2 linked regions of the Methylobacterium mesophilicum SR1.6/6 genome follow. The protein of the gene in region 1 binds, or shares a complex with, the protein of each later gene. Links are inferred from orthologs where the notes say so. Each region holds a gene or a part of one and is shown in the gene's direction. Other genes may lie near its edges. The genes, in order: tig and rpsG.

Region 1 (2,884 bases):
ATTCTCGACCTTCAGCCGCACCGGCTGGCCGAGCTTCACCCGGACGACCGGCGGCAGGGCCTTGCCGTCGAAGCACCAGACCGTCGTCTCCGGCGCGGGTTCCGGCCTGAACCGCGTCGTGCCGGGCGCCGCCGGTAGGGTCGCCGGCGCGGCCGCGGGCTCCGGCTGGGCGGGGGAGGGCGCCCCCGGCGCCTGGGCCCGCGCGACCTCCGGCCCGAGCCCGAAGGCCGCCGCGGCGGCGAGCAGGGTCCGGCGCGACGGCGTGCCGGCACGCGAATCGGTCGGCGGCACGGTGCGGGATGGCGGCATGGGATCTCGGCTGCGGGTCGCGACGGGTCCGCTCCTTAGCGGCGCGCGGGCTCCCGCGCCACAGGGGCAAGTTTTTTGCTGCGGGCCCGCCGGCCCATGCTATAGGGCGCGCTTCCGGCGGCCGGCGATGCGCCGGATGTCGGCGCGCGCGGGCGTGGCGGAACTGGTAGACGCGCTGGATTTAGGTTCCAGTGTCGCAAGACGTGGGGGTTCGAGCCCCTCCGCCCGCACCAGGACCTCTGCTGAGGTTGCGGTCCCCTCGGGACCCTCCGCCCCGTACCCGACATCTCGGCATCCCGGTCCGCGCGAGCACGACGCCGGCCCGGCCGGCGACCCCAGGTTTCTTTGAAGAGCGACGACGACGATGCAGGTGACCGAGATCAACGCCCAGGGGCTGAAGCGCGAGTTTCAGGTGCTGCTGGCCGCCCAGGAACTCGAGGAGCGCCTGACCAACGAGCTGTCCGGCATGAAGGACAAGGTGCAGCTCAAGGGCTTCCGCCCCGGCAAGGTGCCGGTCGCGCACCTGCGCAAGGTCTACGGCCGCTCCGTGATGGCCGAGGTGGTTCAGAACGCCGTCAACGAGGCCAACCGCCAGATCGTGACCGACAACGGCCTCAAGCTCGCCCTGGAGCCGCAGGTCGAGTTCCCGAGCGATCAGGCCGAGGTCGAGAAGGCGCTGGACGCCAAGGGTGACCTCGCCTTCAAGGTCGCCCTCGAGGTGATGCCGAGCTTCGAACTCGCCGACCTCTCCGACGTCAGCCTGACCAAGCGCGTCGCCAAGCCCTCCGACGCGGAGGTGAACGAGGCCCTGGAGCGCATGGCCGGCCAGAGCCGCCCGTTCGCCGAGCGCGAGGAGGGCGCCGAGGCCCAGAGCGGCGACCGCGTCACCATCGACTTCGTCGGCCGCATTGGCGGCGAGGAGTTCCAGGGCGGCAAGGGCGAGGGCATCGATCTGGAGCTCGGCTCCGGCTCGTTCATCCCGGGCTTCGAGGAGCAGCTCGTCGGCGCCAAGGTTGGCGACAAGCGCCTCGTGAAGGTCACCTTCCCGGAGGCCTACGGGGCCGAGAACCTCGCCGGCAAGGATGCCGAGTTCGACGTGACGGTCACGAAGATCCAGGCGGCGGGCGAGGCCAAGGTCGACGACGAACTCGCGAAGTCCATGGGCATGGAGTCGCTGGAGAAGCTCCGCGAGGCCGTGTCCGAGGCGATCGGCCGGGACTTCGAGGCCGCCTCGCGCCGCCTCCTGAAGAAGGACCTGCTCGACGCGCTGGACGGCAAGTACGCCTTCGAGCTGCCCCCCTCCCTGGTGGCGCAGGAATTCGCCGCCGTGTGGGCGCAGGTCGAGCAGGACCTCAAGACCCGCGGTAAGACCTTCGAGGACGAGGACACCACCGAGGAGAAGGCCCAGGCCGAGTACCGGAAGATCGCCGAACGCCGCGTCCGCCTCGGTCTCGTGCTTGCGCAGGTCGGCGAGAGCGCCGATATCAAGGTCTCGGATGACGAGGTGAACCAGGCCCTCATCGCCCGGGTCCGGCAGTTCCCGGGCCAGGAGCAGCAGGTCTGGGACTTCTACCGGAAGAATGCGCAGGCGCTCGCGGAACTCCGCGCGCCCCTGTTCGAGGAAAAGGTGGTTGACCACGTTCTCGGGCAGGTCAAACTCGTCGAGGAGCCCGTCTCGAAAGAGGCGCTTTTCGCGGACGATGATGACGACGACACGACCGGCGGCAAGCCGGCAGACAAGGCCGAGGCCGAGGACGAGTCCAAGCCCGAGGCCAAGGCCGACTGAGTCCCGCCCTGTCCCAGGACGGCGGGCAAGGGTTAGGCGATGGTTAAGCATCGCCGGTGTTCGCTGACATGTCCGGGGTTGCCCTGATTCGCGGCAACCCTGGGCCTCACTCTGGGGCAGGACGAGATGAGAGATCCGATCGACGTCTACAACAACGCGCTCGTGCCGATGGTCGTCGAGCAGTCGAGCCGCGGCGAGCGCGCCTTCGACATCTATTCCCGCCTGCTGCGTGAGCGCATCATCTTCCTCACCGGTCCCGTGGAGGATTACGGCGCGTCCCTGATCGTGGCGCAGCTGCTGTTCCTCGAGGCGGAGAACCCGAAGAAGGAAATCTCCTTCTACATCAACTCCCCCGGCGGCGTCGTCACCTCGGGCCTGTCGATCTACGACACGATGCAGTTCATCCGCTGCCCGGTGACGACCCTCTGCGTCGGCCAGGCCGCCTCGATGGGCTCGCTGCTGCTGACCGCCGGCGAGCCCGGCCATCGCTTCGCCCTCCCGAACGCCCGGATCATGGTCCATCAGCCCTCCGGCGGCTTCCAGGGCCAGGCGACCGACATCCTGATCCACGCCCGCGAGATCGAGGCGCTGAAGCGGCGCCTGAACGAGATCTACGTGAAGCACACGGGTCGCGACTACGACACGATCCATACGGCGCTGGAGCGCGACAACTTCATGACCGCCGACGCGGCCAAGGAGTTCGGTCTCATCGACGAGGTGATCGAGAAGCGTCCGGAGCCGGCCGCAACCTAAGCGGAATGCGTCGTCCGACCGCCGCGGCGCGGCCTT
Region 2 (10,001 bases), 710 kb from region 1 along the record:
CCCGCCGCGTCGCACCCTCGCCGAACCACGGCGCCCGCCGGGCCGGGCCGCTCGACATGCTGATCCTGCACTACACCGGCATGGAGAGCGGGGCCGCGGCGCTGGCGCGCCTGCGCGACCCGCTGAGCGAGGTCTCGGCCCACTACCTCGTGTTCGAAGATGGCGGCATCGTCCAGCTGGTCCCGGAGGGCCGCCGGGCCTGGCACGCGGGCGCAGGTGCCTGGAAGGGCGAGACCGACATCAACTCCCGCTCCATCGGGATCGAGATCGTGAATCCGGGCCATGCCGGCGGATTGCCGCCCTACCCTGAGGCGCAGATCGACGCCGTGACCGCCCTGTCGCGCGACATCCTCGGCCGCTGGCCGATCCCACCCGAGCGGGTGCTCGGCCACTCCGACATCGCCCCCGAGCGCAAGGAGGACCCGGGCGAGACCTTCCCGTGGGCGCGTCTGGCGGCGGCGGGAATCGGCCACGGGGTGCCGCCGGCGCCTATGCGGGACGGCCGCTTCTTCGCCCAGGGCGATTCCGGCCAGCCCGTCGAGGCGCTGCAGGCGATGTTCGCCCTGTACGGCTATGACCTGCCGGTCAGCGGCATGTTCGACGGGCGCACGCACGCGGTGGTCACAGCGTTCCAGCGCCACTTCCGGCAGGCGCGGGTGGACGGCGTGGCCGACGCCTCGACCATCACCACCCTCCGTGACCTGATCGCGGCCCTCCCGGCCGCCTGAGGACAGGCCGGATCAGGCCCGGTGGGCCCGCGCCTCGTGCGGGTGTCCGGACTCCGGGACCGCCTCGGCCGGCGCATCGGTCCGTGTCCGCCACAGGCTGTAGACGACGCCCGCCGCCAGGAAGGTGAGCGTCACCACCAGCGAGACCCACGGCGGCACCGCGACGAGCCCGAACGTGTCGGCGACCACGATCTTGGCACCGATGAAGATCAGGATGAAGGCGAGCGCCGTCTTGAGATAGGCGAAGCGATCGACCATCGCGGCGAGAGCGAAGTAGAGCGCCCGCAGGCCCAGGATCGCGAAGATGTTGGAGGTATAGACCACGAACGTGTCGGTGGTGATGGCGAAGATCGCCGGCACGCTGTCGACCGCGAAGATCACGTCGGCGCCGTTCACCAGCACCAGGGCGAGCGCGAGCGGCGTGAAGTACCGGGCCACCCGGCCGGTCTTCGGATCGGTCTTGCGCACAGTGAAGCGCTGGCCGTGCAGGTCGGGCGTGACACGGAAGGTCGTCTTGAACCAGCGCACGACCGCGCTGTTCTGGAAATCGCCCTCTTCCTCGTCGCCGGAGAGCAGGATCTTCAGGCCGGCGTAGATCAGGAAGGCGGCGAACAGCGACAGGACCCAGTGCACCTGATGCACCAGGGCCGCGCCGAGCCCGATCATCAAGCCGCGCAGGAGCACCGCGCCCAGGATGCCCCAGAGCAGGACCCGGTGCTGAGCCGCGCGGGGGACGCCCAGCGCCGTGAGGATCATCGCGATGACGAAGACGTTGTCCATCGACAGCGACTTCTCGACCACGAGACCGGTGACGTACTCCTCGCCCGCCTGGGGGCCGATGTACCACCAGACCCAGCCGCCGAACGCCAGACCGAGGACGAGGTAGAAGCCGGTGAGCAGGAGGCTCTCCCGGACGCCGATCTCGTGGTCCTTGTCGCGGTGGAGAAGTCCCAGGTCGAAGGCCAGGAGGCAGGCGATCAGGACGTGGAACCCGAGCCACATCCACAACGGCTTGCCGAGCCATTCGACGGTGAGGACGTCCATCATGTGCGGGACCTGATGCTGATTCCAGACGGAAAGCATCGGCTCCGACATCACGGGCGCTGAGGAGCGCCCGCCAGAGGGGCCCGCAGCCGATGCAGGCGAGGTAAGAGGCGATCGGGGCGAATCAAGGGCAGGATCTGGCGGCCGGGTGCAGGACGACGGGCTACGGCTGCGGGTGGCGAGGCCCGGACCGGCTCGGGCACGTGGCTCCCTGTGAGAGGGAGCCGACCGGGACGGACAGGACCCTCAAGCCGGCTTGTCCGGCGTCCGGCCGTCCATGCGCGGCGAGGTGCGCTCGCCGAGCGGCCGCTCCTCCATCAGCGCCAGAAACGCGAAGGCCGCGAGGAGTCCGAGGCAGGCGGCCAGGAACACGTGCCGGAACGTCAGGGCGAGGCGGGCCGGATCGGCGCCGCGGATCAGGCTCTCCACGTCGTGCCCCCCGGACGCGCCGCCCGCGACACCGCCCAGGACGATGGTGCCGAAGGCCGCCACGATCAGGGCGCCCCCAGCGAGCGGAAGAAGTTCATCGACGCCGTCGCGATGCCGAGCTGGTGGCGCGCCACCGCGTTCTGGATCGCGATGGTGGAGAGCGGCAGGATCGTCCCGATCCCCATGGAGAGCAGCGCGAACAGCACCTCCATCAGCCAGAAGGGGAGCGCCCGTCCCTGCCAGGCGATGACCCCGCAGCAGGCGAGGCTGATGCACATCATGGCGAGCGGCACGCGCTTGTAGTGCCGAAAATAGATCATCGACCGGCCCGACAGGGTGGCGCCCGTGACGGTGCCGATCATGAGTGGCACCAGGGCGACGCCGGCCTCGCTCGCCGAGAGGCCGATCACACCCTCGAGGAAGATCGGCACGTAGATGGTCAGTCCGATGAAGGTCCCCATGGCGAAGCAGGCGGCCAGCGTCGCGCTATAGACCACTTGATTCTTCAGCACCTCGGTGGGGATCAGCGGCTCGGCCGCCGTGGCGAGCCGCGCCGCGAAGCCGCCGCCCAGCAGGGCCGCCAGGGCCAGGAGGCTCAGGACCGGCGCGGAGCCCCATGGGTAGCGCACGCCGCCCCAGCTCAGGGCCAGCAACAGGGCGATCGAGCCCGAGACCATCAGGGCGGCCCCGGGCCAGTCCAGCCGGTGCTGGAGGTCGTGGCGCGGCAGGCGCTTCAGGTTGGCGTTGGTCAGCGCGAAGGCGAGGACACCGATCGGCAGGTTGATCCAGAAGATCAGCGACCAGTGCAGGTGCTGGGCGAAGAAGCCCCCGAGCAGCGGCCCCGCCACCGAGGCCGCGACGAACACGCCCGCGATCACCACTTGGTAACGCGCCCGCTCTTTGGGCGACATGATGTCGGCCAGGATGGTCTGCGCCAGCGCGATCAGCCCGCCCCCGCCGATCCCCTGGAGACCCCGGGCCAGCGCCAGCGTCACCATCGTGGGCGCCAGCGCGCAGGCCAGCGACCCGATCACGAAGGTGCCGATGGCGATCAGGAGCATGACCCGCCGGCCGTGGATGTCGGAGAGCTTGCCGTAGAGCGGCGTCACCGCCGTGGAGGCCAGCAGATAGGCGGTGACGATCCAGGGGAGGTTGGCGGCGTCGCCCAGCGCGAGGCCGATGGTCGGCATGGCGGTCGCCACGATGGTCTGGTCGAGGGCGGCCAGCAGCATCGCGGTCATCAGACCGAGGACGATCGCGCGGATCTCGCCGTGGTTGAGCACGACCGGCGGGGCGGCGGAACCCGGTTGTGCCGGGATCCCTGTGACGGCGACGGGGCTGGCCACGTGCAGGAGCCTCTGGTCCGGGCCGCGCTTCAGCCCGCTCCGGAGCGGGCTTGAGCGGCGTGAAGGGGCGCGCGGCGGCGCAGCCGCAGCGGGCCGATACCGGCCGGTACGGGATTGGGGAAGTACTTATGTTCGATGGGCGGCAATTCCCGCCGGTTCAGGGACCGGGTTCGTCCGATCGGGCGTGGCCTCCGCTCCGGGTGAGGGCCACGGCTGGAAAGCGTCCGTGACAACGCGATCGGCCGGCGCGCTTGACTGCGCGCCGGCCGGAAACCCTTCACGACGGTCTCAGGTGAGCCGGATCAGGCCGGCTGGCCGGACGATTCGAACAGGAAGCCGTCGAGGCTGGGAATCGTCACCGACGCACCGCAGGCCGGCTTCGACAGGCGCCACGGCCGCTCGGCCCGGGCGCGGATCGCCTCCGAGGGCCGCAGCCGCCGCGCGGTCCCATCCTCGCCCATCTCCTCGATGGCCAGGAAGCCGTAGACCTGCAGGCGCGAGGCCGTGAGCTTCAGCGCGCGGTCATCGGCGGCGACGATCAGGCTGCCCGTGGCGTAGACCGCGTCCAGCAGGGAGCGCTGCTCGCCGCGCCTGCGGTTGCGCGCGTCCCGCTCGCCCGGTGCCTGGGACGGGAGTGGCCGCCGGAACGGAACGACGTTGCTGACCGCGACGCAACCCATACGCAACATCCTCGACGCGAACGTGAGGGCGGCGTGCCGGCCGCCCGGTGTTCGCGACAATTCGACGGATCGCTTTAATTCTCCGTAGACCGAGACGGCGCCCCCCTGCCCCGATCCGGCACGCCGGACCGGAGCCGCCCTGCAGGATTTGCCGGGTCTCCCGCGCCCAGCCCTGACGACCTCACGCCAAGAGCAGCGGCCTCGATCCGCAACCATTCAATTTTCACCTGCGACGTTCGAGGCTGTCGTCGCTGCATGTGACGCGGGTTAGGGCTGCATCGCGCGAAGGGTCCACTGGGAACGGTCGACCTTGCCGGCCTCCACACCTGCACGTGTCCCCGCGAAGTCGCCAGTGCAGGTGGCTGCAGGGGCCTGCGCGGCGGCCCGGAAGGGCGTCGCTCGGGCGCTCGGAATTTCGGCGTCTTGACCGATCCTTAACCTCCCGCGCGGTGCAGTTTTCTGCCGCGCACGCATTGACCTGCGGGGCAACCGCGTCTAGAAGCGCGCCACTTCGGACGGCCATCGGCTGCCGACGGCCCTTGGGCACACCCCCGGAAGCCGCCGCCATCGCCCCGAGCGCTCCGAGGGTTCAAATCGCCTGACGTGTAAGTCAGATCCGTAGGTACGAGCGCGTTCGTTTCGGGCGTGCTCCTCTGCCCACACCGCGCCGAGGGTCCGTGACTGGCCCTCCGGCGCATATTCGTTTTGCGGACTGCCCTGCGCAGTCCGGCCTAGGTGACCGAGGAAGAGGGCACAGGATGCCGACGATCAACCAGCTGATCGCCCAGCCGCGGAAGATCCAGCGGAGCCGCAACAAGGTTCCGGCGCTCGACGCTTGCCCGCAGAAGCGCGGCGTCTGCACCCGCGTCTACACGACGACCCCGAAGAAGCCGAACTCGGCGCTCCGCAAGGTCGCCAAGGTCCGTCTGACCAACGGCTTCGAGGTGATCGGCTACATCCCGGGCGAGGGCCACAACCTTCAGGAGCACTCCGTGGTGATGATCCGCGGCGGCCGCGTGAAGGACCTTCCGGGCGTGCGCTATCACATCCTGCGCGGCGTGCTCGACACGCAGGGCGTGAAGAACCGCAAGCAGCGCCGGTCGAAGTACGGCGCCAAGCGTCCGAAGTAAGTTCGGGGCCCGGGCATTTTCCGGGCACCGGTTCGCGTTTCCACGGCCCTGTAAGGATGCCGCCGGCCGGAAGGCTCAGGTGGCCTGCGCAGGGTGCTTAAGATCTTTTCGTTCGAGAGCCGCAAACAATGTCCCGTCGTCACTCTGCCGAGAAGCGCGAGATCATCCCGGACCCGAAGTACGGGGACGTGGTGCTCACGAAGTTCATGAACTCCATCATGTACGAGGGCAAGAAGTCGACCGCGGAGCGGATCGTCTACGGTGCCTTCGACATCGTCGAGAACCGCGCCCGCGCCAACCCGATCGAGGTGTTCCGCGCCGCCCTCGACAATGTCGCCCCGATGATCGAGGTCCGCTCCCGCCGCGTCGGCGGCGCGACCTACCAGGTCCCCGTCGAGGTCCGCACCGAGCGCCGCCAGGCGCTGGCGATCCGCTGGCTGATCCAGGCCGCCCGGTCCCGGAACGATCGCACCATGATCGAGCGCCTCTCCGCCGAGCTGCTCGACGCCGCCAACAACCGCGGCAACGCCGTCAAGAAGCGGGAAGACACGCACCGGATGGCGGAAGCCAACCGCGCCTTCTCGCACTACCGCTGGTAAGCGGTTCCGCCGTCTCTCAGGAGCAATTCGATGCCCCGCACGCACGCGATCGAGGACTACCGCAACTTCGGCATCATGGCCCACATCGATGCCGGCAAGACCACGACGACCGAGCGGATCCTCTACTACACCGGAAAGTCCCACAAGATCGGCGAGGTCCATGAGGGCGCCGCCACCATGGACTGGATGGAGCAGGAGCAGGAGCGTGGCATCACGATCACCTCGGCTGCGACCACCTGTTTCTGGCGCGACAAGCGCCTGAACATCATCGACACCCCCGGCCACGTCGACTTCACCATCGAAGTGGAGCGCTCGCTCCGCGTGCTCGACGGCGCCGTGTGCGTGCTCGACGGCAACCAGGGCGTCGAGCCGCAGACCGAGACCGTGTGGCGTCAAGCCGACAAGTATGACGTGCCGCGCGTCGTGTTCGTCAACAAGATGGACAAGATCGGCGCCGACTTCTTCAAGTGCGTCGCGGACATCATCGATCGCGTCGCCGGCAAGCCGGTGTGCCTCCAGCTTCCGATCGGGGCCGAGTCCAGCTTCCAGGGCGTGATCGACCTCATCAAGATGAAGGCGATCGTCTGGTCCGGTGAGGCGCTCGGCGCCAACTTCGACGAGGTCGAGATCCCGGCCGACCTGAAGGATCAGGCCGTCGAGTACCGCACCAAGCTGGTCGAGGCCTGCGTCGAGCTCGACGACGACGCCATGGCCGCCTACCTCGACGGCACCGAGCCGGACGAGGACGCCATGCGCAAGCTCGTGCGCAAGGCCGTGCAGCTGCGCGCCTTCCACCCGGTGCTCTGCGGCTCGGCCTTCAAGAACAAGGGCGTGCAGCCACTCCTCGACGCCGTCGTGGACTACCTGCCCTCCCCCGCCGATCGCGGCGAGATCAAGGGTATCGACTTCAAGACCGAGGAAGAGACCGTCCGTCATCCGACGGATTCGGATCCTTTCTCCATGCTCGCCTTCAAGATCATGGACGACCCCCACGTCGGCACGATCACCTTCTGCCGCGTGTACTCGGGCAAGGTCGAATCGGGCGCCAACGTGCTCAACTCCTCGCGCGACAAGAAGGAGCGCGTCGGCCGCATGCTCCTGATGCACGCCAACAACCGCGAGGACATCAAGGAGGCCTACGCGGGCGACATCGTCGCCCTGGCCGGCCTCAAGGATACCCGCACCGGCGACACCCTCTGCGACTCGCAGAAGGCCGTCATCCTCGAGAAGATGGAGTTCCCGGAGCCGGTGATCGAGATCGCCGTCGAGCCGAAGTCGAAGGCCGACCAGGAGAAGCTCGGCATCGCGCTCTCGAAGCTCGCCGCCGAGGATCCGTCCTTCCGTGTGTCCACCGATCAGGAATCGGGCCAGACCATCCTCAAGGGGATGGGCGAGCTCCACCTAGACATCAAGGTCGACATCCTGCGCCGCACCTACAAGGTCGACGCGAATATCGGCCAGCCGCAGGTGGCCTACCGCGAGAAGCTGACCCGCCGTCAGGAGATCGACTACACCCACAAGAAGCAGACCGGCGGTACCGGCCAGTTCGCGCGGGTGAAGTTCGTCGTCGAGCCGAACGAGCCGGGCGCAGGCTTCGCGTTCGAATCGAAGATCGTCGGCGGCGCGGTGCCGAAGGAGTACATCCCGGGCGTCGAGAAGGGCCTGAACTCGGTCCTCGGCGCGGGCGTGCTCGCCGGCTTCCCAGTGGTCGACGTCAAGGTCGAGCTGATCGACGGCGCCTACCACGACGTCGACTCGTCGGCGCTGGCCTTCGAGATCGCCTCGCGCGCGGCCTTCCGTGAGGCCCTGCAGAAGGGTGGCTCGGTCCTGCTCGAGCCGGTCATGAAGGTCGAGGTCGTCTCGCCGGAAGAGTATACCGGCTCGGTCATCGGCGACCTGAATGCCCGCCGTGGTCAGATCCAGGGCCAGGACATGCGCGGCAACGCCAACGTCATCAACGCGATGGTGCCGCTGGCCAACATGTTCGGCTACGTGAACCAGCTGCGCTCCTTCTCGCAGGGCCGCGCCAACTTCACGATGCAGTTCGACCATTACGAAGAGGTGCCGCGCGGCGAGGCCGACAAGGTCATCGCCAAGTACGCCTGAGGTTCACGCCTAAGCATCTCTTCTTCCGCAACGCGAATTCGAATTTAGGAGGCTCTGATGGGCAAGGAAAAGTTCTCCCGCACCAAGCCGCACTGCAACATCGGCACGATTGGGCACGTTGACCACGGCAAGACGTCGCTGACGGCGGCGATCACGAAGGTTCTGGCGGAGACGGGCGGGGCGACGTTCACGGCCTACGACCAGATCGACAAGGCGCCGGAGGAGAAGGCGCGCGGGATCACGATCTCGACGGCGCACGTGGAGTACGAGACCTCGAACCGGCACTACGCGCACGTGGACTGCCCCGGCCACGCCGACTACGTGAAGAACATGATCACGGGCGCGGCGCAGATGGACGGCGCGATCCTGGTGGTGTCGGCGGCCGACGGCCCGATGCCGCAGACGCGCGAGCACATCCTGCTGGCGCGTCAGGTCGGCGTTCCGGCTCTGGTGGTGTTCCTCAACAAGGTCGACATGGTCGACGACGAGGAGCTCCTGGAGCTGGTGGAGCTTGAGGTGCGCGAGCTTCTCTCGAAGTACGACTTCCCGGGCGACGACATCCCGATCACCAAGGGCTCGGCGCTGATGGCGCTGGAGGACAAGGAGCCCAAGATCGGCAAGGAGGCGGTGCTGGCGCTGATGGCGACGGTGGACAGCTACATCCCGCAGCCGGAGCGCCCGATCGACATGCCGTTCCTGATGCCGATCGAGGACGTGTTCTCGATCTCGGGCCGCGGCACGGTGGTGACGGGCCGCGTCGAGCGCGGCATCGTGAAGGTGGGCGAGGAAGTCGAGATCGTCGGCATCCGGGCGACCACGAAGACGACGGTCACGGGCGTGGAGATGTTCCGCAAGCTGCTCGACCAGGGCCAGGCGGGCGACAACGTCGGCGTTCTCCTGCGCGGCACGAAGCGCGAGGACGTGGAGCGCGGCCAGGTGGTGTGCAAGCCGGGTTCGGTGAAGCCGCACGCGAAGTTCAAGGCCGAGGCGTACATCCTGACCAAGGAGGAGGGCGGGCGCCACACGCCGTTCTTCACGAACTACCGGCCGCAGTTCTACTTCCGCACGACGGACGTGACCGGGATCTGCACGCTGCCGGAGGGCACCGAGATGGTGATGCCGGGCGACAACGTGACCATGGACGTGGCGCTGATCGTGCCGGTGGCCATGGAGGAGAAGCTGCGCTTCGCCATCCGCGAGGGCGGCCGCACCGTCGGCGCCGGCGTCGTCGCCGCCATCAACGACTGACGATTGATCGGGGCGGCGTTTCGCGCCGCTTCGCCTTCGGCGCCGGCCCCCGACCCGTCGGGGGCCGGCATTGTCGTCTGGGACCGACAAGCCCGTTGACAGAGCCGCTCTCGCGGCGATTCTCGTGCTCGGTCCCGGGGCGTATTCCGCTGGCGCTGCATGCGCCCGGGAAAAGGCCGCGATTTATCCTGCGTGCCCCTTTCGTCCGGACAGCTGGAGCGAAGCGGAACCTGATCCGGGATCCAGCGGACGGAGCGCCGCGAGAACGGCTCCGAAGCTCCGCTTCCCGCAAGCAGCCCCTTGCAAGCCGGGCCGCGATGGGGCATTGGGCGGTGCGCTAGGAGTGTAGCTCAACTGGTCAGAGCGCCGGTCTCCAAAACCGGAGGTTGCGGGTTCGAGTCCCTCCACTCCTGCCAGACATTCAGCCCGATCCCGCGCGGCGGCCCGGTCGACAAGCCGGGGGAGTTGCGCTAGAGCGGGCGCAATCCGAGATCTGAAGCGACCGTCGGTGCGGGCCCATCCGGGTCCTCGGCGCCGACATTCGCATTCCCGGATGCGGTCTCTGCCTCGGGGCCGAACACGCACAGACACTGGCGCCATGGCATCGAACGAAGCGACCAAGAAGGTGGACCTGGTGCGCGGCGCAGCCCGCGGACCCGCGAATCCGCCGCCGGCCCGGCCGGCGACGCCG

The links.
Region 2: the proteins of tig (region 1) and rpsG are in contact, whole or in part, in a crystal structure (PDB 3GTY), measured with the Thermotoga maritima proteins. The link is inferred for Methylobacterium mesophilicum SR1.6/6 from one-to-one orthologs. Residues at the interface, in WP_004081061.1 of Thermotoga maritima: Glu122, Val124, Val129, Leu130, Tyr133, Glu188, Gly259, Ile262, Tyr263, Glu266, Ser270, Glu273, Gln274, Glu277, Arg308, Gln311, Ile312, Ser315, Tyr316, Glu325, Arg329, Arg336, Leu363, Phe366, Trp367, Arg373, Leu377, Arg381, Leu384, Glu387; in WP_004081843.1 of Thermotoga maritima: Lys34, Lys52, Lys55, Glu59, Arg62, Gln63, Glu66, Asn67, Lys69, Val71, Arg95, Ala109, Lys110, Lys111, Gly112, Arg113, Pro114, Glu117, Glu121, Ile124, Ala125, Tyr127, Asn128, Asn129, Thr130, Gly131, Lys135, Asp139, Arg142, Met143.

What each region holds. Positions count from the first base shown.
Region 1 is NZ_CP043538.1:6,046,756-6,049,639, forward strand. It holds tig (trigger factor), read left to right. Parts: upstream 1-673; coding sequence 674-2,095; downstream 2,096-2,884. Other genes in the region: MMSR116_RS28625 (multicopper oxidase family protein), read right to left, coding at 1-309; MMSR116_RS28640 (ATP-dependent Clp protease proteolytic subunit), read left to right, coding at 2,222-2,848. UniProt on the Bacillus subtilis protein: Involved in protein export. Acts as a chaperone by maintaining the newly synthesized protein in an open conformation. Functions as a peptidyl-prolyl cis-trans isomerase.
Region 2 is NZ_CP043538.1:5,334,284-5,344,284, forward strand. What follows is about bases 4,404-7,220. They hold rpsG (30S ribosomal protein S7), read left to right. Parts: upstream 4,404-5,485; coding sequence 5,486-5,956; downstream 5,957-7,220. Other genes in these bases: rpsL (30S ribosomal protein S12), read left to right, coding at 4,986-5,357; fusA (elongation factor G), read left to right, coding at 5,987-7,220. Outside these bases: MMSR116_RS25230 (N-acetylmuramoyl-L-alanine amidase), read left to right, coding at 1-728; MMSR116_RS25235 (TerC family protein), read right to left, coding at 741-1,775; MMSR116_RS25245 (hypothetical protein), read right to left, coding at 3,850-4,227; more of fusA, read left to right, coding at 7,221-8,062; tuf (elongation factor Tu), read left to right, coding at 8,120-9,310; preprotein translocase subunit SecE, read left to right, coding at 9,909-10,001.